DNA from 2 places in the Roseibium sp. R5 genome. Region 1 is predicted to be linked to the other one. Evidence: riboswitches for the same ligand, from Rfam matches in the RefSeq annotation. Region 1 holds a riboswitch; the other holds the start of a gene.
What was found. A riboswitch is a leader RNA that binds a small molecule or an ion and turns the genes downstream of it on or off. The one in region 1 is predicted to bind thiamine pyrophosphate.

Region 1 (14,807 bases):
CCAAGATGTACATCTGAAATAAACAAGGCCCTGTAATGCCGCGATGTCTCCGAAGTGGACATTGCACGTCTCCTAGATCCATTGGACCGCTATAGACGCGATTCAAGTTTCACTATTATGACAGACGGGGTTTGAGGCGGCCTGACGTTGCGTTTTCCTAAAGTCATTGGAGGATCTTTCCCTTAGCCGCGCCAACATATGCGTTTCAGCGCGCTCACTCAGGGCCTCACAATCATGCAGGTTCATCGCTTAAGGGATAGCCGCAGCGGGTTTCCTTTCATATGGTCTCGCAAACCTCACCTTCGAAATTTGGGAGATCGATCATGGATTTGGGATTGCGCGGCAAGTCGGCAATCGTGTGCGCATCAAGCCGCGGACTTGGCAGAGGTTGCGCAGAAGCGCTTGCAGACGCCGGATGTGACCTGGTGATCAACGGGCGCGATATAGATGCCCTGGAAGCAACCCGCGCGTATCTGACGGACACCTTTCAGGTCAAGGTCAGTGTCATCGCTGCCGACGTTTCAACACCGGAAGGACAAACCGCTCTCCTGACGGTCTGCCCGGAGCCCGACATACTGGTCAACAACAATGGCGGCCCGCCTCGCAAGGACTATACAGAACTCAATCGCTCTGCCTTGCTGGAAGGCGCCATCCAGAACTTCGTGACCCCGATCGAATTGATCCAGGCGGTCACCCCCGGAATGAAGGCCCGTGGCTTTGGCAGGATCGTCAACATCACGTCCTTGTCCGTGAAGATGCCGATTGAAGGCCTGGACCTTTCCAGCGGCGCCCGCGCCGGTCTGACAGCATTCCTGGCAGGTGTTTGCCGCCAGCTGGCTCCGCATGGTGTCACGGTCAACAATCTGCTGCCAGGCAAAATGGATACGGACCGGCTGAGGGGTGGGTTTGAACGCTCCGCACAACAGTCCGGTCAGACAGTGGACGCCATTCGCGCAAGCCAGGCTGCGGAAATCCCGGCACGCCGTTTTGGAACAGCCGAGGAGTTCGGCCAGACCTGTGCCTTTTTGTGCTCCACACACGCCGGCTACATCACCGGGCAGAACATTCTCATGGACGGCGGCCTTTACCCGGCAGCATTCTGACAAAAAGCCGGCCCGCGATCGCGGGCCGGCAGAATTTTCAAAACCAGTCTGGCAGCTGATCAGAACTTGATGCGAACTGAAGCTGTCAGGATGTCGACGGAAGAGTCGACGGAACCGGTCAGCGATCCCTTCGAAGCGCTGTAGTCCTGGTGACCCGGGACAAGGTTCAGATCGGTGTCTGTACCAAAGATATGCGTGTAGCCGAGATCAAACGAGAAGTGCTCGTTGAAAACGTAGGACGCACCGGCGCTTACCCAGATACGATCGTTGTCCGGAAGGCGCGCAGACCGGATTTGATCATCGATCGGTGACCACTCATACGCTGCACCGGCGCGGAAGGTCAGCTTGTCATTGAAGTCGTACTCACCACCGAGCGCGACGAAGTAGCCGTCATTGTAGTTGAACGGCAGCGTGGTCACGGTGGCGCCGGTCGCATCAGCCGTGATCTGCGGCTCTTTCAGGCGGCTCCAGTTTGTCCACTCGAAAGTACCGAGGACACGAATGTCGTCGGTGATGCTCTGCTTCGCCGAAAGAGTGACCATGTCCGGCGTTGCAAGTACGGTTTTCACGTTCGTGACGGCCGTCGTGAACGGGTTCGCCGGGTTCGGAGCAGCGATCGTGCCATCGATGTCGGTAAAGATCGCGGAGCGGTAACCGATGCCGATTTCCGTGGTCGCGGTTGGTTTTATAGTGACACCTGCCGTCATACCAACGCCAACACCGTCACCATCAAGCTGCTGACCCGGAAACAGGGTGGCGCCAGGAATAGACGGAGAGAACGACGCGTTCGTCAGACGAACATCCGCATACTGGATCTGCGGACCAATCGCGACGGAGAACATCTCATTGATCTTGTAGCCGACAACCGGGTTCAGGTTGATCGAGAAGATCTTTGAAGAGCGGTTATAGCCTGCACCGGTCCAGTTGCTGTCGTCCGGCTTTGTGGAAAGACCGAACGGACCATTAATCCCAACGCCAAGGTAGATTTTGTCGTTGAAGTTGTAAGACGTGTAGGACGCCGGGATCCAAGCATCGTGGCCGATATCACCGGTGTCAAAAGACGTCGTGATCAGACCGGTCGGCGTGGTCAGTGAATTCGGAACGGTGTTCGAACCGGTAATGTCGGACTTTGGAATGATGAAGGCGTTGTGAGCCTCAAATACGATCTTACCGTCCATCGACGTGATGGTTGCCGGGTTCCAGAACATGGACGAAATCGACGAACTGGATGTACCGTTACCGGCGAAGGAAGTCCCTTGGTAGTATGCGCTCTGCTCGCGCAGGGCGAAACCGCCCGCAGAGGCTGCACTTGCGACGATCGAGGCAGCAATGGCTGTCGACGTCATAAGTACGATTTTCTTGGTTGCCCGCATTTTTACGTTTCTCCCAATCCTCCTCCCCCCGGGAGGAATTTGACACTGACTGCAGGGTCTAAAAGAAACGGTCGCCTTTCAACCACGAAATGCGATCTCTAATTGCAGCGCACACGGTTGCTGCGTTGCAATATACGGGTTTTCACGAAAGCCCGGCGCACGCACCAAGTGCTCGTAGCCGGATAAACATATCATCAGACACTGCTTTTGGAGGATGACCGCGACCAACCATACAAATGCACATTTTTTAGGCACATTACCAAAAGGTCACACTTAACTTTCTTTCTTTGCTGCGCGTTGCTTTCTTGTCACACATAACCTTAGGGAATACCGGCGTTTTGCGCGAGCCTGGAGTATTTTTTGGTGAGTGAATCGCTTCATTGGCAAACCAAAAAATCCCAAATCAGCATTATACACCGCCCACGATATGGCCAACCGAGTGAGATGAAAAAGTCATTCCGATGTCAGAAATGCGGATATATTTATGGTCCAAATACCCGCATTTCAGACACGATACATATGGAGTTTCGGGCTTTACGAGCCGAAACTGTAGACAACACAGGTCATGCCGCGCCCACGGCGATACTCTCTATAGTTGCAAATCAGACAAGTCCATCACGCGCGCTCAAAAACCGCCGCATGGCAATATCGCTCCAAGGCGAAAGACGCTTCAAAGCGGTCTGGTGGCTTTGATAAATGCGGTTACTCATCGGATCCTGACGGGACGTGTCCAGCAGCACTTCTCCAGTCGTTACGCGCAAGGCGTCAAGAATGTCCTCCGGATAGGAAAGGACTTCAACGCCATCTTCTTGCTGGAGCAACTGCAGGCTTCCGGCATTTTCCCAATCGCTCTCAGCAAGCGCACGTCCATTCTCAGCGCGGCACGCCTCCAATAGAATTGTCTGGAATTCCTTGGGTAAAGCATCAAAAGCTGACTGATTGAACAGTGCCTCGCCCGTCCCGTTCGGTTCGTGGAAACCAGGTGAATAATAATATTTCGCGGCCTTATGGAACCCCATGGCCCGATCCGACCAGGGGCCGAGAAATTCAGTTGCATCCAGAACACCTGTTTGGAGTGCTTGAAACAACTCACCCGGTGGCAAACCAACCGGAGCGGCCCCAAGTCTGCGCATCACCTCTCCACCCAGGCCCGGCATCCGGATCTTCAGGCCGCGCAGATCATCGAGGTTCTGGAGGGGTTTCTTGTACCAGCCGCCCATCTGAACACCGGTGTTACCCGCCATCACCGGTTTGATACCGAACGGCGCGTAAAGCTCATCCCAGAGCGCCTGCCCGCCGCCTTGCTCGATCCAGCTGATATGTTCATGCGGGAGCAGACCGAAGGGGACCGCGGTGAAATAGACGGAGGCCGGGATCTTGCCTTGCCAGAAGAACGAGGCTGTATGCGCCATGTCCGCAGTGCCGTTTGAGACGGCATCAAACACACCGAGCGCCGGCACCAGTTCGCCGGCAGCAAACAAACGGATCTTGAACGCACCACCTGAGAGCAACGCGATCTGATCAGCGATCCGCTGCGCCGTGACACCCGGACCTGGCAGGTTTTTCGGCCAGGATGTCACCAGCTTCCATTCGGTGACCGTACTTTGTGCCATCACCGCTGGGGCAGATAAAACCGATGCGCTTCCAACGGCACTGCCCACAAGCATGTCCCGGCGGCTGACGCTCTTTTTATGTTTAGAAGCACCACTCATTGTGGGCCCTCCCAAAAAGCGTGGAAGTGATGGACCGGTCCATGACCCTGTCCAATCTTGAGTTCGTCTGCATGGCGGATCGCTTCGTGGATATAGGTTTTTGCACTGGAGACCGCGCCACCAAGCGTTTTTCCCTTGGCTAGTCCCGCTGCGATAGCGGAAGACAACGTACATCCAGTGCCGTGGGTGTTGTCCGTTGCGATGCGGTCCTCACGCAACCAGAGGCTTTCATCGTCTTCAGTTATCAAAAGGTCAGCGCTTTCCGCACTGTCGCCGTGTCCGCCCTTCAACAAAACAGCCTTTGCCCCGAGGTCGATCAGCTGTTTGGCCTGGCGCTGCATGTCGATTTCGCTATGGGCGACTTCGCCCTCAAGCATGCGGGCTGCTTCATGAAGGTTGGGCGTGATGATGTCGGCCAAGGGCACCAACTTGGAAATCAGGGTTGCGACCGCACTTTCCGCCAAAAGCGGATCTCCGGATGCGGCCACCATCACGGGATCCAGGACGACCGGTCCTGTTTGATGGCGTTTCAAACCTTCAGCGACTTCCTCAATGATCGGCACCTGCGAGAGCATGCCAATCTTGGTGGCTGTTACCGCTAGGTCGGAATAGACGGCATCGATCTGCGCGCGTACGAATTCGACCGGCACATCATGGATTGCCGTGACACCAAGGGTGTTTTGTGCCGTGAGCGCCGTTAAGACGCTCGCCCCGTAAACGCCATTTGCCGAAAAGGATTTCAAGTCCGCCTGAATGCCGGCCCCACCGCCGGAATCCGAGCCTGCTATTGTCACCGCGATTGCGGTCATGGTGCCCTCCGCACAATACTATAGGAATGGATGTCAGCCGGTTTGAAGACGGCTTTCGATATCGCGGGCCGTTAGGCTGTACAGCGTGTCGAGAAGCTCTGGAACCAGACTGCCAGGTCCCCCGCTCCGGGAAGCGGCGATTTCGCCCGCAATGTTGAAGACGGACAGGCCAGATGCCGCGGCAAGCGCTGTATCTGGCTCAACGCTCGCAAACGCTGCGAGGACCGCGCCCCCCGCACAGCCGGTGGCCGTCACTCTGGCCAAAAGAGGATGACCATTGCGTAGCCGGTAGTCTTCGCCCCGGCTCTCGATCTGATCCTCTTCTCCGGTCACGGCAAAGACCGCTCCCTCCGAAATCAAAGCGTCAACCTCGGCCCGCGCATCAAAGAGCGCGGTCATCTCGGCTTCATTCGCCCGGACAAGAGACGGTAGCGTTTGCAAAAGCTCTTTGGCATAGGTACAGCGCTGCGGCGACCGATCCGCGAACACCGGATCAATGGTGATTGGCCGCCCAGCTTCCTTGGCCGCATCAATCGCAACCGGGATCGCTAAACGGCGGCTGTTGTCCAGTGTTCCGAGGTTAATCAGAAGAGCATCGGCAGATGCTGCAAAGCTCTGAACTTCCTCTGGTGCGATCGTCATGGATGGCACAGCGCCGAGCGCCAACAGGACATTGGCCGTAAAGCCCTGCGCAACCGTATTGGTGATGGCATGAACACGGGGTCTTTTTGCCCGCACCCGCTCCAGCGAGGAAAAGACCGCATCCGCCGACAGCGCCTGCGTGCTCGCGGCAATCGACAAACTCATGCCTGGCTCCTTTTCAAGTTCAAAGAGCCGGCGTTCCGCGCCATCGTTTTTCGGATAATACGTAAAAGATCAGTCATGATCTCAAATCCCTCCGCCGGTACAAGCCGGATCAGGTTCTAGGAGTTGGCCGTTCGCCTCTCAGCCCGATCCACAATTGCCGGGCACCCCCATGAGACAAAATCTGTCTACCAAGCCAGGCGCGGGTTTTCAAGTCCCACTTAGCTATCGCCGTGGTTCGAGCGCCGACAGCCGATTGACTGTTTGTTTGAGATAGGCGATGTCGGGGCACAGTTCGTTTTTGCCCGCAGGAGCCCCCATGACCCCGTTTTTCGTGATGATCAAATGTCAGCTCGGCAAAACCTATCAGGTTGCCAATGCAATCGCGGATGCCGAGATCGCTTCGGAAGTCTACTCCACCAGCGGAGACTATGATCTTCTCGTGAAGTTCTATATCGAAGACGGCACTGACATTGGACACTTCGTCAATGAGAAGGTGCACCCGATCGACGGCATCCAGGACACCAAGTCAATCATCACGTTCAAGGCGTTCTGACCATTCCGCATGTAGCCGCGCGAACTTGTCCGTGCGGCATGTCTTCAAGACTTCGAGGGTGTCGATGCCCGGCGGTCCTTGGTCCGGTCAAGGCCAAGCCGGTGCTCCCGGTAAATCACGAAGATCCCGGCGGCCATAACGATCACCGCACCCACAATCACCTCAAGAACCGGCACTTCAGCAAAGACGACCCAGCCGACCAGGATCGCCCAGAGCATGTTCACATAGTCAAACGGCGCGATGGTCGACGCATCTGCATACCGGTAGCTCTGGGTCAACAGGATCTGTCCCACACCGCCGAATAGGCCAATCATCACCAACAGTGCCGCTGTTTCCAGATCCGGGATGATCCAGGCTTGGTCCGGCCAGATCCAGCCGGCTGGAATGGTCAGAAGTGAGATCACGGTCGCCGACAAGGAAAACCAGGTGACAATGGTCGAGGTGCGCTCGGTGACGCACAGCTTCCGGACCGTGATCATGGCAAGAGCCGCAAAGGCAGCCCCCATGAATCCGACGATGGCCCCAAAGGTGGCGGAGTTGTCGAAATCCCCCTCTCCCAGATGCGGTGACAAAACGACGAGGATGCCGACAAAACCAACTGCGACCGCGCTCCACCGATAGATCCGGACAGTTTCGCCCAGCATGAAGAAGGCCAAAACAACAACAATTAGCGGTGTTGCAAAGTTGATGGCTGTGGCATCAGGCAGCGGCAGCAGGTCATAAGCGGTGAACATGCACACCATGGCCGTCAAACCGATGCAGGCGCGCACAAGATGTCCTTTTGGGTTCTGCGTCTGGAACGCAAGGCCAAGCTCTCTCCGCACCCCGACCATCATCAGAACCGGAAAGACGCCGAAAAAATTCCGCGCAAACACGAGTTCCCCGATCGGCACACGTTCAGCGGCGATCTTGAGCACCGTCACCATGGCAAAGAACACGATCGTTGAGGCCAGCTTCAGCCCGATGCCGATCAGAGGAGCCTGACGTGTCATACCTGTCGGCGCTGGCGCGCGGGACTGTTGGGTTGCGGTGTTTTTTGACGCCATAAATCGGATCCAGATACTGGCTTACACCCAGCGCTTTCCGCGCCACGCACCAGTTTTGAAAGAATAATAGAACAGCGAAGACAAAAGCGCCGCAAACAGGTTCAAATCGGTCTGCCGAGCATTTAGGTTAAGATTTGCGCAAATCGCTTCAGAAGTGAGGGGCCAGTATCTACCCCGGCCTCAATTTTTGCAATCTCGCGCGTAGCCTTGGCAAATTAAACAGGGTCTGCCGATAAAATCGGCGTGTATGACCAACGTTTCCTCTTCAAAAGCAACTGAAAACCCGGCACATACCTGCTCCTGCCGTTACGGGCTCCTATACTTATAAAAAATCCCCGATTCGAAAGGCGCCGCCCCATGTTCCGATCGTTTTTCTTGAACCGTAAATGGTTCTTCTGGGCCTGGATCATCTCGGTGGTCATCCTCGGCGCCACCCAGTACCAGGTGAACCTTAACGTCGAGATCAACGAATGGTTCGGCAGCTTTTACGATCTCATTCAGCGCGCCTTGAGTGAGCCCGGCTCCGTCACGTTCGGCGAATACATGCGCGAATTGATGACGTTTTTGTATATTGCCGCGATTTTCGTGATTGTTGCGGTGATCCTGGACTTCATCACCAAGCACTTCGTCTTCCGTTGGCGCACAGCCATGAACGACTATTACATGGCCCATTGGCATGTGGTGCGCCACATCGAGGGGGCCTCCCAGCGCGTTCAGGAAGATACCATGCGCTTTGCGCGGATCATGGAGAGCCTTGGCGTCTCTTTCCTGCGCTCTGTCATGACACTGATCGCCTTTTTGCCGATCCTCTGGGAGCTGTCAGCCAACGTCACCGAACTGCCCTGGATCGGTCCCGTGGCTCACTCACTGGTCTACGTCGCGATCATTTCAGCTGCATCCGGTACGGTGTTGCTGGCCGTGGTCGGCTTGAAATTGCCGGGCCTGGAATTCAACAATCAGAAGGTTGAAGCGGCCTACCGGAAAGAACTTGTCTACGGCGAAGACAATGAGGAGCGCGCCGATCCGCCCTCGGTGGATGAGCTCTTCGGTCATGTCCGCAAGAACTATTTCCGGCTCTTCTTCCACTACCTTTATTTCGACATCGCCAAATGGTCGTACCTGCAGGCAACTGTCCTTGTGCCCTACATTGCGCTCGGACCGACAATCGTGACCGGCGCCATTACCTTGGGCGTGATGCAGCAGATCGTGCGTGCGTTCTCACAGGTCGAAAATTCGTTCCAATACCTGGTCAATGCCTGGACCACGATCGTCGAACTGATCTCCGTCTACAAACGTCTCAGAGCCTTTGAAAGCCACATTTGGGAATACGAGCGCAACGGCAGCGTCCCACAGGAAATGCCAGCGGAGTAACAGTGGTCATGGGGAAACCGGCAGACGGGAGCCTCAGGACCTGTCTGCCTGACTACTCGTTTGATCCGTGGATCGCCCGAATAACGGCATCGGTGACTTCCCGGGTGGTGGCTTTGCCCCCGACATCGGGCGTCACAATACCTGCGTCGCAGACGCGCTCAACCGCTGTCATAAGACGCTGACTGGATGCCGCCTCACCCAGATGGTCCAGCATCTGCGACGCGGTCCAGAAGGTTGCAACCGGGTTTGCAATGCCCTTGCCCGTGATATCGAAGGCAGATCCATGAATGGGTTCGAACATCGACGGGAAGCGGCGCTCAGGATCAATGTTTGCTGTGGGGGCGACACCCAGGCTTCCGGCCAAGGCACCTGCCAGGTCAGATAAAATGTCCGCATGGAGATTGGTTGCAACGATGGTGTCGAGGCTTTTCGGGTTCTTGACCATGCGCACGGTCATTGCATCGACCAGCATCTTGTCCCACGTCACATCCGGAAACTCCTTAGCGACCTCGGCGGCGATCTCATCCCACATGACCATGCCGTGCCGTTGCGCGTTGGATTTGGTCACCACCGTCAGCTGTTTACGCGGACGGGATTGCGCAAGCTGAAAGGCATAACGCATGATCCGCGTGACACCAACGCGGGTGAAGATGGCGACCTCTGTGCCCACCTCTTCCGGCAGCCCGCGGTGCGCTCGCCCGCCATTTCCCGAATACTCGCCTTCCGAGTTCTCGCGCACGATCACCCAGTCCAGGTCTCCAACACCCACGTCGCGCAGTGGCGACGTTACGCCCGGTATAATCTTTGTCGGCCGGACATTGGCGTATTGATCGAACCCCTGACAGATCGGCAAGCGGAGCCCCCAAAGGGTAATATGGTCTGGCACATCCGGTGCGCCGACAGCCCCGAAATAGATCGCGTCGAAAGGTTTAAGCTGTTCGAGGCCATCAGACGGCATCATCTCGCCGTGCTTCTTGTACCGCTCTGATCCCCAGTCGAAAAAGGTCAGTTTGAAATCCACGTCACCGGCCCGCTGACCAAGCGCGGCCAACACTTCAGCACCCGCTTCGATCACTTCAGGCCCGATGCCGTCTGCCGGGATGGCTGCAATCTGGTAAGTGCGCATTTCAAATTCCTGTTTTCGTGAAAAGGGCTGAGAGCCCGTGCTCAAAGACCGCCGCGTCTCTTCGCACAGTTTGCAACTCCATGCAGTTGCAGCAATAGCAAATTAATCATATAAATAATTAATATAATCGAGATGCAACATGGAACTTCGTCAACTCAGGTGCTTCATCGCTGTAGCGGATACGCTGCATTTCGGCAGAGCCGCTCAAAAACTGAACATTCTTCCAGCTTCTTTGGGCCGCCACATCAAATTGCTGGAGGACAGTCTTGGTAGCCGATTGCTCACCCGCACAACCCGTAGCGTTGTTCTCACACAGTCAGGCAGCGATTTCTTGGCCGCCGCGCGAGAGATCGTGGAAAGAGCGGACAAATTGGAGGCGTCATTTCGTGAAAGCCAACGCGACAAGACATCGGTGCTGCGGATTGGAGCTATTGATAGCGCCGCAGTTGGCCTGATCCCACAGATAATCCCTCATTTCCGGGAGGCGTATCCGGGCATTGACATCCAGCTTCTTGAGCAAAAAACGATACGGCTCTTGCCGCGTTTGCTGACCGGACGTCTTGATGTTGCAATCGTTCGGCCGCCTGAAATCGTTGACCAGCGCCTGATGCTGAAGTCCCTGTTTCATGAGACAGCTGTCGTCGCGGTTCCAAGCAGCCACCCGCTGGCTGCAAAGAAAAAAATCTCGGTCGAGGACATGGCGGACGAACCCCTCATCGTTCCGGACAAGGGATCGCGGCCTCACAGTCACGATCTAACAATAAAGCTGTTTCTGGAAGCTGGTTTGAGCGCGCGCGTTGCACAAATTGCCGAAGAAAAACAAACCATCGTCAACCTGGTCAGCACGGGGGTCGGCATAGCCATTGTTCCGCGTTGGATTTCCCGGCTCGCAGTCGGCGGCGTGAAATTTGTCTCCCTGGATTTGCCATCGGGATCGGCCAGAACCAGGCTTGCGCTTTCAGTTGCCTGGGTCAGAGACACGAGAGATACGGCACGGGATGCGTTTCTTGAGATATTGCACCAACAGACGGAGCAGCTGGCCCTCTCTGCGTGACAACTATTATTCACAAAATTTATATAATCAATACGATCTGTGTCGGCTGGAGAGATCTGACTAGGCTGCTCTTTCGGTGAGAGCTATGTCTCTACCCCGCGAAGGAGGCTGCGGGGCGAGACAACAGGCTTTGCCCAAGACCCGGAGGAACACATGAAATTCAATCTGATTACCGGCGCCGTTGTGATCGCCGCCATGACCGCACTACCAGCTGCTGCCGACAATCACAGCGTGGACAAAACCGGCTGGCCGGAGAGCTTTACAGTTGGAACCGGCTCACAAGGCGGAACTTACTTTGGATACGGAACTGGCTGGGCAAACATTGCTGGCGAGGAACTCGGCGTTTCCGGCGGCGCAGAAGTCACGGGCGGCCCGATGCAGAACATGGCGCTTGTGCATTCTGGAGATCTGCCGTTCGGCATGACCACGATGGGACCTGCTGCAGAATCCATTGCCGGCTCCAACCCGATCGCGCCTGGCCTGAAGATGGACAAAGCATGCGCCATGTTCCCGATGTATCAGACGCCCTTCTCCATCACGGCTTTGAGCTCGTCCGGCATTACATCCGTTGCCGACATTCCGGAAGGGGCCCGCATTGGGTTCGGACCGGCAGGCTCAACGTCTGACACCTACTTCCCCCGCATGATGGAGGAGTTGGGCGTAAAGTTTGAACGACGCAACGGTGGCTGGTCTGATCTCGGCGGTCAGTTGCAGGATGGTCTGCTCGATGTGATCGCATTTGCAGCCGGTGTCCCGGTTCCAGCGGTGAGCCAGCTCGAAGTCCAGACCGACATCAACATCATCGAATTTTCCGAAGACGAGCAGGCCAAGATTACTGCGGCATTCCCGGTGGCTAATTTTGACATAGCCGCAGACACTTACACCACTCTGGAAAACCCGGCACGCTCCGTTTCCATGTGGAACTTTGCGATAGCAAACTGTGACCTTCCCGAGACATTTGTCTACGGGGTGGTGAAAGCCGTGATGTCAGACAACGATCGTATGGTACAAACCCACAAGGCTGCCCGGTCGACTCTGCCGGAATTCTGGGACCGTAACACAGTGATGAAATGGCACCCGGGTGCAGCCCGCTGGTTCCAGGAAAACGCCAGCGCGGACATTCCTGCCGACATGATCTACAGCAACTGATTGCTTTATATGGTCGTGCGGACAAAATGATCCGCGCGACCAGTCAATCTTGTCACCCAACAGCCCGTCTTTCAGCTTCGTCCGGCCTTAGAGCCGCAACATCAACCTCATCGATCTGATCCGGCTTCATGAACCTGGACGCGTAGTCGGCCCAGACGCGCGACGTTAGAAACAGGTCGTAAAGTTCGGCATCGATGTGCCCGTCCTTGACCATGAAGCCCATGATCTTGAGCGCTTCCGACACGGTTTTGCCCTTCTTGTAGGGCCGGTCGGCGGCAGTAAGGGCTTCGAAAATATCGGCAATCGCCATCATCCGTGCGACCGGACTCATCTCGCTACCCTTTAAGCGCTTCGGGTAGCCCGTTCCATCCATCTTTTCATGGTGACCCCCTGCAAGTTCAGGCACCTGGCGCAGGTAAGACGGGAACGGCAGCCGCGACAGCATGATGATTGTCTGTACGATATGATCGTTGATCTTGTAGCGTTCTTCAGCGGTCAAGGTGCCACGCGCAATTGAGAGATTGTAGAGCTCCCCACGATCATAAAGGTGCTCCGGTTGGTCCAGCTTGAAGCCCCAGGGATTGTCTGCGGTGAAGAGATCCTTCGGCCGGCGCTCAAGAACGTGCTCTGGTCGATCAGCAAGCAGCGGCTCGCGGACCGGCAAGTCCGGCTCAGGAGTTTGCTGCTTGCGATTCAGTTCCTCGTGGCTGATCCCGACCCTGTCTGAGAGTGTTCGGGTCCAGGTCCGCTTCGCGATTTCCTGGAGCCGGTCAAGCCGGTCGGGTGACATAAACTCGCCGCCCTCATTGCATTCGGCCACAAAGGCAAAGTCCGCATCAAGCGCGGCCAGCTCCGCGTCGCGCTGTTCGGCCAAGTCTTTCAGGTCGTCGCCGTTGGCGACACCTTTCCAATAGGTGATTTCCGCATCGCGTTTCAGAACTTCAAAACGCATTCGGATTTCATGGATGCGATCATACAGCGTCTCCAGTTTTGTCGCCTTGTCGACCACATACTCCGGTGTGGTCACCTTGCCACAATCATGCAACCACGCGGCCACATGGATGGCTTCCCGGTCGTCATCCGTCAGCTTCAAATCCGCGAAAGGCCCGTGGTTTGCGGCATTGGCGGCCTCAGCCAGCATTTTGGTGAGTTCGGGCACACGCGCGCAGTGCCCTCCAGTATAGGGGCTCTTGGCATCAATCGCGTCGGCGATCATGCGGATAAAGGCCTCGAACAGAGCCTTTTGCGACGCAATCAACTGGCGGGTTTCGAGTGCGATGGCAGCCGACCGAGACAATGCGTCGACAAAACGGATCAACGAGGTATTGGCTTTTGCTTCCTGCACCAGGGTCATGATGCCGATCATCGCGTTGTTACGGTTAAACAGAGGAACAACCATGGCATTGCGGGCCGGATTCTCCCCAGCACCAGGATCCCCGCCACAGACAGCCAACGCTTCGCCGTCAACTCTGGTCGCTCGAATGTCATCCCGATCAATGGCCTCGCGCAGGACATGCGGCAGACTGTTCAAGGGATGGCGGTGCAATGTGTCGACTGGCCCCCCCATGGCCGCAACCGGTTCAAGGGCAGTCTCATCTGCACTGATCAGGTAGACAGCCCCCTGCTCTGAACCAACGATATTTCCCATTCCGTCCAGCAGGGTCTGCAACAGCCGCTCAAAATCCGTTTCCTCGGAAATGGACCGATTGATCTCCAAAAACTGCCGGATCGTGGACTTCATGTCGTCCATTGACCGTGAAAGGTCCTCAATCTCGATGATGAAGCTCGGGACATTGACCGGGTCTGCGAAGTCGAACCGCTGAATCTTTTCAGCTTCTCCCGATAGCGCCTGCACCGGCTTGGAAACCAGTCGTGCCACAAGCATCGTGATCGGGATGGAGATCAGCAAGATGATCCCAATCGCAATTCCGCCCTGCTGAAGAAGCTGCCGGGCCTGGACCAGAAGTTCCACTTCGGGAACCGCGATGGCCAGATAATATGGCGTCGATCCGCGAACTTTAAGCGGGGACACCTGCACCCGCCACGGCTCATCGTCGAGGACAAGCCTTTCATTCAGCGTCTTGTCATCAACACCGGTCACGCCAGCCTCAACGGCAGCCTTTGCGACATCCGGCAAGACAGTTCCGTCCAGCTGATCCATGGAAAGCCGGCCGAGCTGAGGCGCCGCGCCCGTAGCCGACGGTGTCAAAACCTCCACAACCCGCGACTTGTCCGGATGCGCAATCATGCCGAGATCGCTTCCAAAAAGCGCAAGCTCGGTGTTTTCGGTGATCCGCTCTTTGCGCAAGGATGCGGCCAGTGTGTCCAATGAAATGTCAGCGCCAACCGTGGCACCGCTACCCAAAGCCCGAACTGCGATGGTTTGCCCCAGCTCTTGTGACGTGAAGAATATATAGGGCCGCGTCTTGATTTGGCCGGCGGACGCCTTTGCCTGTTCAAACCAGGGCCTGGATCGTGGATCAAAGCCCGCAAAGCTTGCCTGCTCCCGCTCGCCAAGCGTGTTCATCGCAATATCAAGGAAAACATACCGGCTTCGCACTCCGCCATTGGGGAAACGCTCTATCGATTGCACAACAAAAACAGTATCGGTCGGCGCGTTGTATCGGCTTCTCGCCTCATCGTTTTCTGTCGGCACCAGCATGATAAAATCGCCATCGTCATAGCCGACATAAACGGAAGACAA
Region 2 (14,807 bases), 920 kb from region 1:
CAACACCACGGACTGATGGTGATCACCAACAACCTGAATGTCGCCAGCTTGATGCGGGGTTATTCCCAGATTGAAGTGGTTGTTGCCGGCGGGGTTTTAAGGCATGCGGACGGCGGAATTGTCGGCGAAGCCGCAGTTGATTTCATGCGCCAATTCAAGGTGGATTTTGCAGTGATAGGCGCATCTGCCATTGATCCGGACGGGTCTTTGCTCGACTACGATTATCGCGAAGTCAAAGTCACCAAAACGATCATGGAAAATGCTCGGCATGTGATCCTGGCAGCGGACAGCACCAAGTTTGAGCGCACCGCGCCCGTCCGGGTTGGCCACCTCTCGCAAGTTACGACGCTTGTAACCGACCGTTGCCCGAGCCCGGAATTCGCGACGATTGCAAAAGACTCAGATACGCAGCTTATCGAAACTGAAAACCTGCCGGCCATCTAGAAGCGGCCAAGTGGTAAGGCTTTTCGAAACCAGCCACTTTTGACCAGTTGAAAAATAGACCCTAGATATCGAGAGAAAGTTGGCACGCCCAACGGGACTCGAACCCGTGTTTCCGCCGTGAAAGGGCGGCGTCCTAGACCGCTAGACGATGGGCGCGCGGGGCTTGAAAGTTGTTTGTTTCAAGCCGAGGACCGTGCGTATAAAGGGGGTTAGAGCAGGACGCAAGCCCCCTTGGTCATTTTTTTGAAGTCAACCGGTCTATATCCACTACCGGCCGACGAAAACCGTCCGGCCCAATAATTTTCCATCTTGCGGATCAAACCGGAGCAAGGCGGTAGTGGTGCCTTCACGCACGAGAACGAGCATGATCCCTTCTGATATCGTTGCCTGCAGAACTTCGGCATCAGCACCGACATTTAGGGTTTCAACGATTGCGGCCTCAGATGGATCGGCCTCATAAGTGTTGATCTTGTAAAGGATTGCTGCAAAGACAGCGATAAACCCGGCAAACATGATCAGGGACGACCCGAGCAACAGGCGCTTCAGTTTTGCCTGAACGCGTTCGGTCGCAGGATCTAAAGGGGCTTCTTCCGGACCTTCATCCCGGAAATCAGGTTGAGACATGACAGACAATTCCCAAGACGATCCGGCCAGCTTTGACGCGGATTTCATTTTAACGGTTGATCCTGAGGACGCCGGGAAGCGGATAGACGCCGTCCTTGCATCGCATTTGGAAACATTGAGCCGGAACAGAATTCAGTCACTGATCAAGGCGGGCGACGTTTCCATCGGAGGCGCGAAAATAGGGGAGCCGAAATACCGGGTCAATGAAGGTGACGAGATTACTTTGCATCTTCCTGAACCGGAGGATCCGGATCCCAAAGGCGAAGACATTCCGCTGAATGTGGTTTTCGAAGATGCACATGTCATCGTAATCGACAAACCGGCTGGGCTGGTCGTTCACCCTGGTGCCGGCAACTGGACCGGCACACTTGTCAACGCCTTGATCCATCATTGCGGTGACAGCCTGTCGGGAATAGGCGGAGTGAAACGTCCCGGCATTGTTCACCGGATTGACAAAGACACGTCAGGTCTGCTGGTTGTCGCTAAAACAGATCAGGCACATCAAGGGCTAGCAGCACAATTTGCAGATCATGGCCGCACCGGACCACTGGAGCGCGCATATTCCGCGCTTGTGTGGGGCGCGCCGTCCAGCCTCAAGGGTACGATTGATGCCAACCTGGCCCGTTCCCAGGCAAACCGGCAGAAGATGGCGGTTGTGAAAACGAGCGGACGTCATGCAATCACGCATTGGCAGGTCAAGGAACGTTTCGGCGCCGCGGACCAGCCTCCACTTGCCTCACTCATGGAATGCAGACTCGAGACAGGCCGAACTCATCAGATCCGGGTCCACATGGCCCATATTGGCCATCCATTGCTTGGCGACGATGATTATGGCTCCGGCTTCAAGACGAAAATCAACCGGTTGGAAGAGCCATTAAAGAGCCTTGTCGGCGGTTTCACCCGGCAAGCTTTGCATGCTGGACTGTTGGCATTTGAGCATCCGGTTTCAGGCGAGACACTGCGCTTTGAGAGCCCATATCCCGATGATTTTGCAAATCTTTTATCCGGATTACAAAAATTTTAGAAAGCCAATTCGCATTGAAGCCATGCAATCGGCTAAATTCAACCTATATTAGCTGTTCGCGTGTGCCGATAGGACACGCATTGTAACTTGGTTGCCTCAGCCAAACGCCTGCGCTCTGCGGGGCAAAGTGGGGAACCGGGTGATTTCGACGAGAGGGGGTGCATTCAATGGCCCAGAACTTACCGACACTCACTGCAGGGGAAGGCGGACTTAGCCGCTACCTTGATGAGATTCGCAAGTTTCCGATGCTTCAGCCGCAGGAGGAGTACATGCTCGCCAAGCGGTACAAGGAGCACGAAGACCCGGAAGCTGCCGAGCGCCTTGTAAATTCACACCTGCGCCTCGTTGCCAAGATCGCCATGGGATACCGCGGGTATGGTCTCCCGATTGGCGAGGTCGTATCCGAAGGCAACGTTGGCCTCATGCAAGCCGTTAAACGTTTTGAGCCCGACAAAGGGTTCCGTTTGGCGACCTATGCCATGTGGTGGATCAAGGCCGCCATCCAGGAATACATTCTCCGTTCTTGGTCACTCGTCAAAATGGGGACGACAGCCAACCAGAAACGCCTGTTCTTCAATCTGCGCCGCCTGAAGGGCAAGATACAAGCGCTGGAAGAGGGCGATCTGAAGCCGCACCAGGTACAGGAAATCGCAACCCGTCTCGGCGTTTCGGAAGAAGAAGTCGTGTCGATGAACCGCCGCCTCGGCGGCGACGCGAGCCTGAACGCGCCGATCCGGGCGGAAGCAGATGCTGGCGAATGGCAGGATTGGCTCGTCGACGAAAGCGATAGCCAGGAAACCTTGCTTGCCAATCAGGAAGAACTCGACATGCGCCGCAAAATGCTCAGCGACGCGATGGACGTTCTAAATGATCGGGAACGCCGGATTTTCGAGGCCCGCCGTCTGTCGGAGGACCCAATGACGCTGGAAGATCTTTCCGGAGAGTTTGGTGTCAGCCGGGAGCGCGTGCGGCAAATCGAGGTCCGTGCTTTTGAAAAGGTTCAAAAAGCGGTCCGGAACAGTGCTCGCACGCTTGACCAACAACCAGCCGCGTAAGCGTCTGGAACATGGATTTACTGAAACGCCGGGCAAAACGCCCGGCGTTTTTTGTTTACGGGTCCGTCTGCGCTTGCTCCTTGGCGCCTTACCACCCTAGGGTCAGGGCCACTGCTGGTTAGTTTCAAGACATCAGGCACCAATGGCGTTTCGGATAGACCCTTTTTTTTCACGGCGCGGTTTTGTTGCGCTCACCGCAACCATCGTCCTGATTCTCATGACCGGGCTTCGGATTGCCAATCCGGACTTTCTCGTTGCCGTTCGGGAGCTCACATTCGATTACTATCAACGTTTCAGTCCGCGCGAGTATATGCCCGCCCCAGTTCGGATCGTTGACATTGACGAGACCTCCATCACCGAAATCGGGCAATGGCCGTGGCCACGCACCAAAGTTGCCGAGCTGGTCGAAACCCTGACTGAAATGGGCGCAGCCGCCATTGCATTCGACGTTGTTTTCGCTGAACCGGATCGAACGTCGCCAACGCAAATTCGTGCCTCCCTTCCCCCAGAGACGCCAGTGAGTGTTCAGGAAGCTCTGCAACAGCTGCCGGACAATGACGAACGTTTCGCCGCAACAATAGCCAGCGCACCGGTGATTCTCGGCTTCGCGATCTCGGATCAGTTAACCGGCCGATCGCCTCTGAAAAAAGCTGGCATTGCCTATGGGGGAGCAGATCCAGTTACGATCCTGCCGCCCTTCCCAGCCGCAGTCCCCAGCCTCGACTCACTTCAACAAGCAGCGAGCGGAATTGGATCGATTTCTGTTTCTCTCGATGACCGAGACGGCGTCATCCGCCGCATTCCGTTGATTACGAGCGACGGAACCAACGTTTATCCAGGCCTGATCACAGAGGCCCTTCGGGTGGCCCAGGGAGCCAGCGGCTTGATAGTCCGAACGACCAGTGCCAGCGGCGAAGTGGACAGTGGCACTCCAGCAATAACCGACCTTAAAATTGGTGCTTTTGAAGTTCCAACAACAGCTGCAGGGGAAATGTGGGTCCATTACACACCGGACCAATCAGATCGATATGTCCGGGCGATGGATTTTTTTAAACCAGAGCACTATGGCGTACTTGCGCCGTTGATCGAAGGGCAAATTGTGCTGGTCGGCACGTCTGCAGCAGGCCTCCGCGATATCCGCGCAACTGCGATCGGTGAACTGGTTCCAGGCGTGGCAGTACATGCTCAGGCGCTTGAGCAAATCATCAACGGTCAGTTCCTGACCCGGCCAGACTGGGCAAGTGGCCTTGAGACACTCACGACTTTTTTGGTCGGTGCAGTTTTCATTCTCATCTTGCCCATCATTGGCAGCCTTGGAACAGCCTTGCTTGGCGGTATTGTTGCCGCGGTGCTGATCGGCGGTTCTTTCTACCTCTTTTTGGACAAAGGGCTTCTCATCGACCCGATATACCCAAGCCTGTCTGTGTTTCTTGTCTTCGCGGCAGCAACGGTCATGCTCTATTTCCTGACCGAACGTGAAAAGCGTTTTGTCCGGCAGGCATTCAGCCAATACCTTTCTCCGGATCTCGTGACCCAGCTTGAAAAAGCGCCGGAGCAACTGACTTTGGGCGGTGAGATACGGCCAATGACCATACTGTTCATGGACATTCGCGGCTTCACGCCAATCTCCGAGCAACTGACGCCGACAGAGCTCGTTACCTTCCTCAATACTCTGCTCTCTCCTCTGTCCGATGCCATCCAGGCCGAAGGGGGAACGATCGACAAGTATATCGGTGACAGCATCATGGCGTTTTGGAATGCCCCAATACCCGTGCCGGACCACGCAGAAAAAGCAGGCCGGGCCAGTCTCGCTATGCTTAGAATTGTCGATGAACTGAATGAAAAAGACGCATTTGGTTTCAAGGCGCGCGGATTGAAAGCGCAGACGGTTCAGATCGGCATAGGTCTGAACAGTGGCGATGCCTGCGTTGGCAATATGGGCTCAGAGCACCGGTTCAATTATTCGGTGATCGGCGATGCGGTAAACGTAGCATCGAGGATTGAATCAAGTTGCAAGGCGGTGGGCGCAGATCTCCTCGTCTCGGAAGAGACAAGAAAGCAGGCACCGGAGCTGGCCTACCTGGAAGCCGGCGAGATTTCTCTCAAGGGTAAAAGCGAAACCGTTACACTGTTTGCGCTGTTGGGCGACGAGAACTACGCAAGATCCGAGGACTTTCAGAAGCTCGCTCAAACTCACGATTCACTTATAAGAGCGATCGAAGCAGGCAATGTAACTGCCGCACATGGTGCTCTCACTGCCGCCCAGCAGTCCGCCTCACGGCTCAGCAGCTTTTACACCCCGTTTGCCGCCCGGATTGCAGACCTCCCCTTGGCGCAAGACGAAAGCAGCGCGGCATCCTGAGACACCACGCTGCTGATTTCCGAGAAGTTAGTGATGATCAGCGAATCTCGACCGCATAGGTATCGACAGGAACCACTTTAGAGATCAGGTCATTTTCAGCCATGAACTCCGCAAAACGCTGATAACGGCCTTCATCAAGGGCTGCCGGGCGTTTTGCGAAACGCGGCAGCGTATCGGCCCAGGCGCGTTTGTTCAGCTCGTCATTCAGGTTCGGGTAGGCTTCGATGAACGCATTCCAGGCTTCGTCCGGATGGTTCGTCAGGAAAATCGTGGCCGCTTCGATGGCCGCCATGAATTTTGCGTAGCGCGGATCATCTGTCTTGTCCTTGTGAACAACGTAGATCAGCTCGTCAAAAATCGGCACACCATTCTCTTCCGGATAGAACGCCTTGCCTTCCTTGCCTTCAATCTCGATCTGAGTGAGCTCGAAATTCCGGTAAGCACCGATGACCGCATCGACTTGGCCGGACATCAGCGACGGTGACAGAGCAAAGTTGACGTTGATCAGCTCGACATCGTCGACACTGAGGTCGACAGACCGCAGCATCTGGCCGAGCATGGCGTCTTCAAATCCGGACACAGAAAAACCGATCTTCTTTCCCTTCAGGTCTTTCAATTCCTTGATCGGACCATCTTTGAGGACGATGAGAGAGTTCAATGGTGTCTCTACGAGCGTTCCGATCCACTTAAGCGGAAGTCCTTCCTCGATCTGGGCGTGCAAAGTCGGCTGATAGGAAATGGCAATGTCGCCCTGTCCTGCTGCAACCAGTTTCGGCGGCATCGCGGGGTCGGCAGGTTCTATCAATTCGACATCCAGACCTTCTGCCTCAAAGAATCCCATCGCTTGGGCGGTGATCAGCGGTGCGTGGTCGGGATTGGTGAACCAATCCATCAAGACCGTCAGTTTTTCGGCTGCTTGTACAGGTGCCGACGCAAACAGAGCGGCTGCGAAAGCGGCAGAGAGCAGTGTTTTTTTCATTCAATCCTCCAAGGAAAAGCAGATCAGTCTTCAACCTGCCAAGGAACAAGAAACCGGGTGAAATGGTCTACGGCGAACCGCAATGACAGAACCATGAGAGCGAGCAGGATCAGCGCGGCAAACATCACGTCCGTCTGCATCCGTGCGTTGCTTTGAAGCATGATGAAAGCGAGCCCGCCCTTCGCGCCGACCCACTCCCCAACAATCGCACCGATTGGCGCGAAAACAGCCGCGATCCTCAAGCCGGACGCCAAGGCAGGCATGGCAGACGGCAGCCGGAACACCCAAAGTTCCTTGAGGCGGGATACACGATAAAGGCGGCTGAGGTCCGAAAGCCCGGGATCAAGGCGGCGCAGCCCATCATAGAACGTGGAGGTCACGGCAAAGAAGATCACCAAAACCGCCATGACAATTTTGGAGGCTAGGCCAAATCCGAGCCACAAAACGAGGATCGGCGCGATCGCAAAAACGGGCAAGGCCTGGGTGACGAGGATCGTCGGCATAATCGCCCGTTTGGCCACGGGAAACACCCAAATCAGGATCGCCAAAAGGCACCCAGCAGCGACCCCAAAGACGAAGCCGAGAAGTGTCTCGGAAAAGGTGATGCTTGCATGGTGCAGGAGAAACAGGCCTTGGTTCTGAAACGCAACAAAAACGCGCTCAGGGCCAGGCAGCATATACGGCGGGATTTCAAAGAAACGGACCAAGGCCGCCCAAATGAAAACGGCGACCGCAACGCCGGCACAGCGTTTCAGCAGGAAAACCAAAACCATCATATATCGCCGCTCCCTACCGGGATGGCGTATGGTTTTGTGTTTCTATAAAGGGCTGAAAGCTGTTGTACAGCGTGTGCCCCGCGCTTTAGCGCATAAGCAGACATAAGGATCTCCTGTCTTCAGCAAAGCCGAAAATGACACTGGAGATCCGGGAAGAGGCTAAGGTTTCCGTCCCTTCGCCGGCATGACCCGGATCAGGTTCTAAGGGTTCGGCGCGATGCCATCTCAGTTCCGGAAACCGGAACACCCCTCGGACCAAGCGGGACAATGCCCCGCCAATTTACAAATTGCAAGAGAAACCGCGGAGCACCCGCTAAAAACGCAAGATGCTGAATCTGCTTACCCGGCTTGCCAGGCGGTGACTGCTTTTTCAACGGCATCTTCGCCGATCGGGCCCTTCTCGAGCGTGAGAATGCCGCGTTTGCCATTCTCATAAAGCATCGGGATGTCGATCCAGCCACGCTCACGCAAAAGTGCCAAATTGCGTTGTTGCTCATTGGGCAAGCTGGACAACGCAATCCAGAAAAAGCCGGGAGAGACCTTCACGGATGCCCCGATCAAGGCATCGCCGCGCGCTTCCTCGGTCGGCTTCATGACCAAGCCGGGAACATTGACGATATCGCCGCCGGAAAACCCTTCTGGAAGTTCATATTTGATCTCAACAAGATGGCTTGCCGGCAGGGACGTATCATCGTTGGGCTTGATACGGATATCGACTTTGATATCCCGCTCCGGAATTTCGACGGCAGCGGAGAGGACAGACTGCGCTTCACCGCCAAGATCGGTCTCTTCGCCAAGTGTCCAGATGACGGCTCCTTGTGCCGCAGTACCGGTAGAGCTGGCATCTGCCCCTTCCTCATAAAGGATGGAACGTTGCGCTCCGGAAGCCGGCACCTGGGCTGCCGGTGCCGGTTCGGATTGCTCTGGGCTCACTGCAGCAAGACTGTCCGGTTGAACGCCCTGACTTACTTCGGCGCTATCCGTCGCTGGCGTATCGACATCGGCAGATGGGGTACTTTCCACATTCGTCACGATCGACGGCTGAGCAACAGTTCCCGGTGCTGTTTCTTGCGGGTTGATGGTCGTCGTTGTCACTGCGCGCGCGTCAGGTGCAACCACATTTGCATCGGTCTCATTCAAAAGACGATCAGTGTTCTTGCTCGCCTCGTCTGCATCTTCCGAGGATGCGGCCACGGTGTCTTCGACGGGTGCCGCTGGTTCGGTAACAGCCGTTGTTTCCGGCTCTTGTGAAACAGCCGGTGCGGCGTCGGTCACAGCCTCATCAGACGGCCCGGACAAGAAGAAATAGGCAGCGGCTCCAAGAACCAGAACGGCAACCACAGCAGCAGCTGCAATCGGCACTGTCCGGCTTTTTTCGTCCGAACCGCGAAGCGCCGCTGAAGCAGACGATCTTGAACGGCTGGCGCGGGACGATACTGGGGCGTCTGTTAAGCCTGCTGTTCCGGTCTGCGGCTGAACCACCTCATCTTCAAAGAGCGGTTCTGTTTGAGAGACTTGATCATCCGAGACCGGAGCCGGTTCGAGTGAAACAGGGTCATAGGCCGGAGGTGTCTCAGGTGAGGATACTGGACCTTCGGGCTCAGCCAGACTTGAACCAGTCGTTCCTGATAGAGGCGCGGCTTGTGGCGGGCTGTCATATGAAGCATCGGACGAAGGAGCACTTGCGGGCTCTTCGACTGGATAGGCAGACGGCTCCGGAGATGTCACCTGCGGTGCAGGCGCCGCCGGGGTCTCAACTGGAGAGGTCGTTGTGGCCGCAGGGACAGACGGTGCCGGCTCCGGCTCGCGAACCGGCGGTGCAGCTGGGGTGGCAGGCGCCGGCGGTGCAGATGGCTGCAATCCCAGGCTTTCTCTGGCAGCTTCCGCCTCGACCTTCCGGATTGCCTCTTCCAGACGAAGTTGTTCTGCTGTGATTTCCGATGGCGACAGTGGCGGCTCATAGGCCTTGAGCTGATTCACGATGGCATTGCGCGCACGGCTGTAAACGCTGCGCCGCGCTGCACCGTTGCTTTCGGGCAAGGACGCGATTGTTTTCTTTAATATCGAATAGTAATCAGCCATCTTCCTGCCTACCGGCCAACTGCACTCCTGCGTCTCCTGGATCAGATTCGCGACTTCTTCGTGACTTATACCAAGCTTTCGAAGAGATTTTCGCCTATCAGATCGCGCGAGACGCGCACAATTGTCGCTCCATCTTGCTTCTGATGCCGGAGACCCCGGACTTCAAAAGCTGCCGAGTGCGTAGCGATTCGCAACGCACTCTAAGCATCTTTTATATTGTCTTGTTTACGTCAATTCGCTCAGTCTTGGAAAGGATTCTGCACAAGAATTGTGTCATCGCGTTCCGGACTGGTCGACAAGATCGCGACCGGTGCACCAATCAGCTCTTCAACATGCCGTACGTATTTGATCGCTTGCGCCGGAAGCTCAGCCCAAGTCCGCGCACCTTCAGTGGATTCTTTCCAACCCGGCATGCTCTCATAGATCGGCTTGACCCGTTCCTGGGCGCCTTGTGACGCTGGAAGATAGTCGATGCGCTCGCCGTCGAGTTCGTAGCCAACGCAGATCTTGATTTCCTCAAGACCATCCAGAACATCAAGCTTGGTCAGCGCGATCCCATTGATACCGGACGTACAAACGGTCTGACGCACAAGAACCGCATCAAACCAGCCACAACGGCGGCGGCGGCCGGTCACAGTGCCGAACTCATGACCACGGGTCCCTAGAAACTCACCAACCTCGTTTTCCTGCTCGGTCGGGAAAGGCCCCTCGCCCACACGCGTAGTGTACGCCTTTGTAATACCGAGAACATAGTCGACCGACCCAGGTCCAAGGCCGCAGCCAGTTGCAGCCTGCCCGGCCACTGTGTTGGACGATGTCACGAACGGGTATGTACCGTGGTCGATGTCGAGAAGAGCGCCTTGTGCCCCTTCGAACAGAATCCGTTTGCCCTGGCGGCGTTGTTCGTCGAGCAAATACCAAACCTTGTCCATGTAAGGCAGAACCTGATCTGCAACGCTGGACAGCTCTTCGAAAATGACATCCGCTGAGATTTCGTCCTGCCCAAGCCCCCGGCGCAAAGCGTTGTGGTGGGTCAAGAGCCGGTCGATTTTCGCCGGAAGCGTTGTAAGGTTTTTCAGATCCATCAGACGGATCGCACGGCGGCCGACCTTATCTTCGTATGCCGGACCGATACCGCGTTTTGTTGTGCCGATCTTGGTGCCGGTGTTGGAGTTTTCACGAAGAGCGTCCAGTTCCCGGTGCAAAGACAGGATCAAGGTTGCGTTCTCAGCCACCCGCAGGCTTTCAGGCGTAACAACAACGCCTTGCTCGCCGAGCCGTTTGACCTCTTCGGCCAACGCGTGTGGATCCAGCACAACACCATTGCCGATCACAGACAACTTGCCCGGCCGAGCCACACCGGATGGCAGCAAGGAGAGCTTGTAGCTCACACCGTCAATAACGAGTGTATGTCCAGCGTTGTGTCCGCCCTGGAACCTTACAATGACATCGGCTTGTTCCGACAACCAGTCGACAATCTTGCCTTTGCCTTCGTCACCCCATTGCGAACCGACAACAACCACATTCGCCATCTAGCTTTTGCTCTCCTAAAGCAGGTTCGTGACGTCCTTGACGCCAACACAACAAGCCCCGGACAAGGCCCCGGGGCAAACGGCGCGGACTATAGACAGGATTGGTTTGCCGCGCGAGTCTTCCCAGTCATTTAATTGAAGAATTGCGCAAGCTACCGAACAAACTCTCCCCAATTCCGGTTCTTGTTCGTTTTATCGCTGTGCAAGACAAGCCTGAAAGTCCAACATTCGCTCGGTTTTCGGGTGTCGGGAACCGAAAACACATGGTACCCGGGAGACATTCACCTGGTTGGAGCTCCCACATGAAATTGCAGCATTGGATCTTGCTGATTTGTCTCGGCGCGATTTGGGGCGGATCGTTTATCTTTGCCAAGGTTGCGGTTGCCGAGATCCCTCCGCTGACGTTAGTTTTTTTCCGCGTCGCCTCCGCCTGCCTCGCCCTTTGGCTTGTGCTCTGGGCCCAAGGCACCCTGAAGCAGTTTCCTATCAAGATGGCGGGCTCGTTTCTGGCAATGGGCCTATTGAACAACGTTATTCCGTTTTCGCTGCTCTTTGCAGGACAGACTGTGATCGGGGCAGGTCTTGCGTCTATCCTCAACGCAACGACACCGGTCTTCACCGTTTTGGTCGCCGGAGTCCTGTTCCGCCAGGAAACTCTCGGCATTCACAAGATCGCCGGGATTGTTCTCGGGGTCGCCGGCGTCGCAACGATGCTTTCCGGCAGTTTGTCCGGCATAGTCTCAGACCCCTTATGGGCTCAGGTGGCGTGTTTGGGAGCGGCGCTGTCCTATGCCTTTGCAGCAACCTTTGCAAAACGCTTCAAAGGCCTCCCGCCCCTCATCTCGGCAACCGGTCAATTGTCCGGATCAACCCTGATCATGGCCCCGATCGCTCTGTTCGCATCCGGTTCATGGAGCGTGGCGAATCCAAGCGTCATTGCCTGGCTCAATGTTCTCGCGCTCGGGATTTTCGCGACTGCACTCGCTTACCTGATGTACTTCCGGCTTCTGGCCGAAGCTGGCGCGACCAACGCGTCGCTGGTCACGCTTCTGGTGCCCGCCAGCGCCTTGTTTTTTGGATGGTTATTGTTGGGCGAAGAATTGTCGGCAATCCAACTGGCCGGCTTCGCACTCTTGTTAAGTGGGTTGGTCGTTCTTGATGGGCGGCTCTTCGCCAGTTTCAAACCAGTATCCACACCAACCAAATAGCAAGCGCCCGGATGACATCTCATCCGGGCGCCATTGGTGTCAAAAGCGAAGCGGCTTGACTTGCTTCACATGGGAGACCGTCTCCAATCTGGCCATGACCTCTTTTGAGACCGGAGCATCCACTTCAACGAGACATATCGCTTCCTCTCCCGGCGCTGTCCGGCCAAGGTTGAAAGTCGCAATATTTACCTCGTTGTTGCCCAATTCCATCCCAAGGTGACCGATAAAGCCCGGTTTGTCTTCGTTGGTGATGTAAAGCATGTGCTCGCCGAGCTCAGCTTCCATATTGATGCCCTTCACCTGGATGATCCGAGGCTTGCCGTCGGCGAACACCGTCCCGGCAACGGAGCGGCTTTGGCGCTCGGTTTCCACAGTCAGGCGGATGTAGGTCTCATACGCCCCTTGCTTGTCCCGCCGGACCTCTTCGATCTGCATGCCCCTTTCTTTCGCCAGGATGGGTGCAGAGACCATGTTGACGGTCTGCAAAAGCGGTGTCAGCAAACCAGTGAGTGCTGCCGACGTCAGCGCCTGAACGTTCATGTCGGCGACGGCACCGGCATATTCCAGGCGAACGCGCTCAATCCCGGTTTCAGTAAGCTGCCCAGCGAAAGACCCCAACTGCTCGGCCAACCGGACAAATGGCGCCAGTTTCGGCGCTTCTTCCGCCGTGATTGACGGCATGTTGAGCGCATTCCGGACAGCACCGCTCAAGAGGTAGTCGCACATTTGCTCGGCAACTTGCAGAGCAACGTTCTCTTGGGCTTCCTCCGTTGAGGCTCCAAGATGCGGTGTCGACACGAAGTTCGGCGCGCCGAAAAGCACATTTTCCTTGGCCGGTTCATCGACAAAGACGTCGAAAGCGGCGCCCGCAAGTTTCCCGCTATCAAGTGCATCACGGACAGCCTGTTCATCAGCAAGACCACCGCGGGCACAGTTGATGAGGTAAGCCCCGTCCCGCATTTGGGCGATCGCGGCCGCATCAATGATGTTCCGCGTCTTATCAGTGAGCGGTGTGTGCAACGTGATGAAGTCAGACCGGGAGAGAAGCCCTTCCAGTTCCACCTTCTCGACGCCGAGCGCAAGCGCCCGTTCCGGCGTCAGGAACGGGTCAAAGGCGATTACCTTCATCTTGAGACCGATACCCCGCTCGGCAACGATCGATCCAATGTTTCCACAACCGATCAGGCCCAAGGTTTTGCCGGTGATCTCACGCCCCATGAACCGGGACTTTTCCCACTTGCCGGCCTGGGTCGACGCATCAGCGGCCGGGATTTGACGGGCCACCGCCATCATCATGGAAATCGCGTGTTCGGCCGTCGTAATGGCATTGCCGAACGGCGTGTTCATCACGATGATGCCGCGTGCCGTGGCCTTGGGAATGTCGACATTGTCGACGCCAATCCCTGCGCGGCCGACAACCTTCAGGTTGTCCGCAGCTGCGATAATTTTTTCAGTCACCTTCGTGGCAGAGCGGATCGCCAGGCCATCATATTGACCGATGATCTCGCGCAGCTTTTCCTTGTCCTTGCCAACATCTGGCAGGAAATCCGCCTCCACACCGCGATCCTTGAAGATCTGCACGGCAGCTGGAGACAATTTGTCAGAAATCAATACTTTCGGGGCCATATGAGCCTCTCCTTGACATCAATACCTGACCGGGCAGCGTACCGCCCGGCATTGGACTTAGCTGTTCAAAGAACAGGCTCAGGCGGCCTGAGCGTGTTTCGCTTTTTCGGTTTGGAAGGCCCAATCCAGCCAAGACGTCAGCGCTTTCAGATCGCTGGTCTCAACGGTTGCCCCTGCCCAGATCCGAAGACCGGATGGTGCATCCCGGTAAGCGCCGATGTCATAGGCAACGCCTTCACTGTCGAGCAGGGAAACCATGCCCTTCGCGAAAGTGGCTTGCTGCTCATCTGACAGCGCCAGAATGTCCGGATCAACCACGGTCAGACAGACGGACGTGTTGGACCGGTTGGCAGGATCCTTCGGCAGAAAATCGACCCAAGACGTCTGATCAACCCAGTCAGCCAGAACCTGAAGGTTGCCGTCAGCGCGCGCCACAAGACCGGCCAAACCACCGAGATCGTCAGCCCATTTCAGAGCATCGAGATAGTCTTCAACGCACAGCATAGACGGGGTATTGATCGTCTCGCCGCGGAAAATCCCTTCAATCAGCTTCCCGCCTTTGGTCAGGCGGAAAATCTTCGGCAAGGGCCAAGCCGGAGAATAGGTTTCAAGGCGTTCGACAGCGCGCGGGCTGAGGATCAGCATGCCATGTGCGGCTTCACCGCCAAGCACCTTTTGCCAGGAAAACGTCACCACATCGAGCTTGGCAAAGTCCAGCTCCTGCGCGAATGCGGCCGAAGTCGCATCGCAGATTGTCAAACCTTCACGGTTCGCTGGAATCCAGTCTCCGTCCGGCACACGGACGCCGGATGTGGTCCCATTCCAGGTGAAGACGACATCATTCGAAAAGTCGACCGTCGAAAGGTCCGGCAGCTCGCCATAAGGCGCTTCTATCTTGCGGACATTTTCCAGCTTCAGCTGTTTGACCACATCGGTCACCCAACCAGATCCGAAGCTTTCCCAGGCAAGCATGTCGACGCCGCGGGCACCGAGCAGCGACCACATGGCCATTTCAACTGCGCCGGTATCGGAAGCCGGAACGATGCCAATGCGGTAATCGTCCGGCACGTTCAGCACCTTGCGTGTCAGCTCAAT

Region 2: it holds a riboswitch for thiamine pyrophosphate, as region 1 does, so the genes downstream of both, AC0J4F_RS08430 (ABC transporter permease) here and thiM (hydroxyethylthiazole kinase) in region 1, are expected to answer to the same signal.

Annotation. Positions count from the first base shown of each region.
Region 1 covers NZ_CM146910.1:2,710,965-2,725,771, reverse strand. Annotated here, with positions in the region: gene AC0J4F_RS12705 (UDP-2,3-diacylglucosamine diphosphatase) at 1-62, opposite strand, end outside; gene AC0J4F_RS12700 (SDR family oxidoreductase) at 324-1,103, shown strand; gene AC0J4F_RS12695 (OmpP1/FadL family transporter) at 1,163-2,476, opposite strand; gene AC0J4F_RS12690 (TRAP transporter substrate-binding protein) at 3,079-4,188, opposite strand; gene thiD (bifunctional hydroxymethylpyrimidine kinase/phosphomethylpyrimidine kinase) at 4,185-4,997, opposite strand; gene thiM (hydroxyethylthiazole kinase) at 5,031-5,804, opposite strand; TPP riboswitch at 5,873-5,983, opposite strand; gene AC0J4F_RS12675 (Lrp/AsnC ligand binding domain-containing protein) at 6,121-6,357, shown strand; gene AC0J4F_RS12670 (DMT family transporter) at 6,402-7,403, opposite strand; gene AC0J4F_RS12665 (putative transporter) at 7,761-8,774, shown strand; gene AC0J4F_RS12660 (tartrate dehydrogenase) at 8,827-9,900, opposite strand; gene AC0J4F_RS12655 (LysR family transcriptional regulator) at 10,040-10,954, shown strand; gene AC0J4F_RS12650 (TAXI family TRAP transporter solute-binding subunit) at 11,108-12,103, shown strand; gene AC0J4F_RS12645 (HD domain-containing phosphohydrolase) at 12,156-14,807, opposite strand, start outside.
Region 2 covers NZ_CM146910.1:1,794,277-1,809,083, reverse strand. Annotated here, with positions in the region: gene AC0J4F_RS08465 (DeoR/GlpR family DNA-binding transcription regulator) at 1-444, shown strand, start outside; tRNA gene AC0J4F_RS08460 (tRNA-Glu) at 525-600, opposite strand; gene AC0J4F_RS08455 (hypothetical protein) at 712-1,068, opposite strand; gene AC0J4F_RS08450 (RluA family pseudouridine synthase) at 1,067-2,092, shown strand; gene rpoH (RNA polymerase sigma factor RpoH) at 2,260-3,147, shown strand; gene AC0J4F_RS08440 (CHASE2 domain-containing protein) at 3,290-5,509, shown strand; gene AC0J4F_RS08435 (ABC transporter substrate-binding protein) at 5,547-6,488, opposite strand; gene AC0J4F_RS08430 (ABC transporter permease) at 6,512-7,264, opposite strand; TPP riboswitch at 7,419-7,525, opposite strand; gene AC0J4F_RS08425 (hypothetical protein) at 7,604-9,346, opposite strand; gene AC0J4F_RS08420 (adenylosuccinate synthase) at 9,586-10,878, opposite strand; gene AC0J4F_RS08415 (DMT family transporter) at 11,181-12,086, shown strand; gene serA (phosphoglycerate dehydrogenase) at 12,126-13,712, opposite strand; gene AC0J4F_RS08405 (phosphoserine transaminase) at 13,791-14,807, opposite strand, start outside.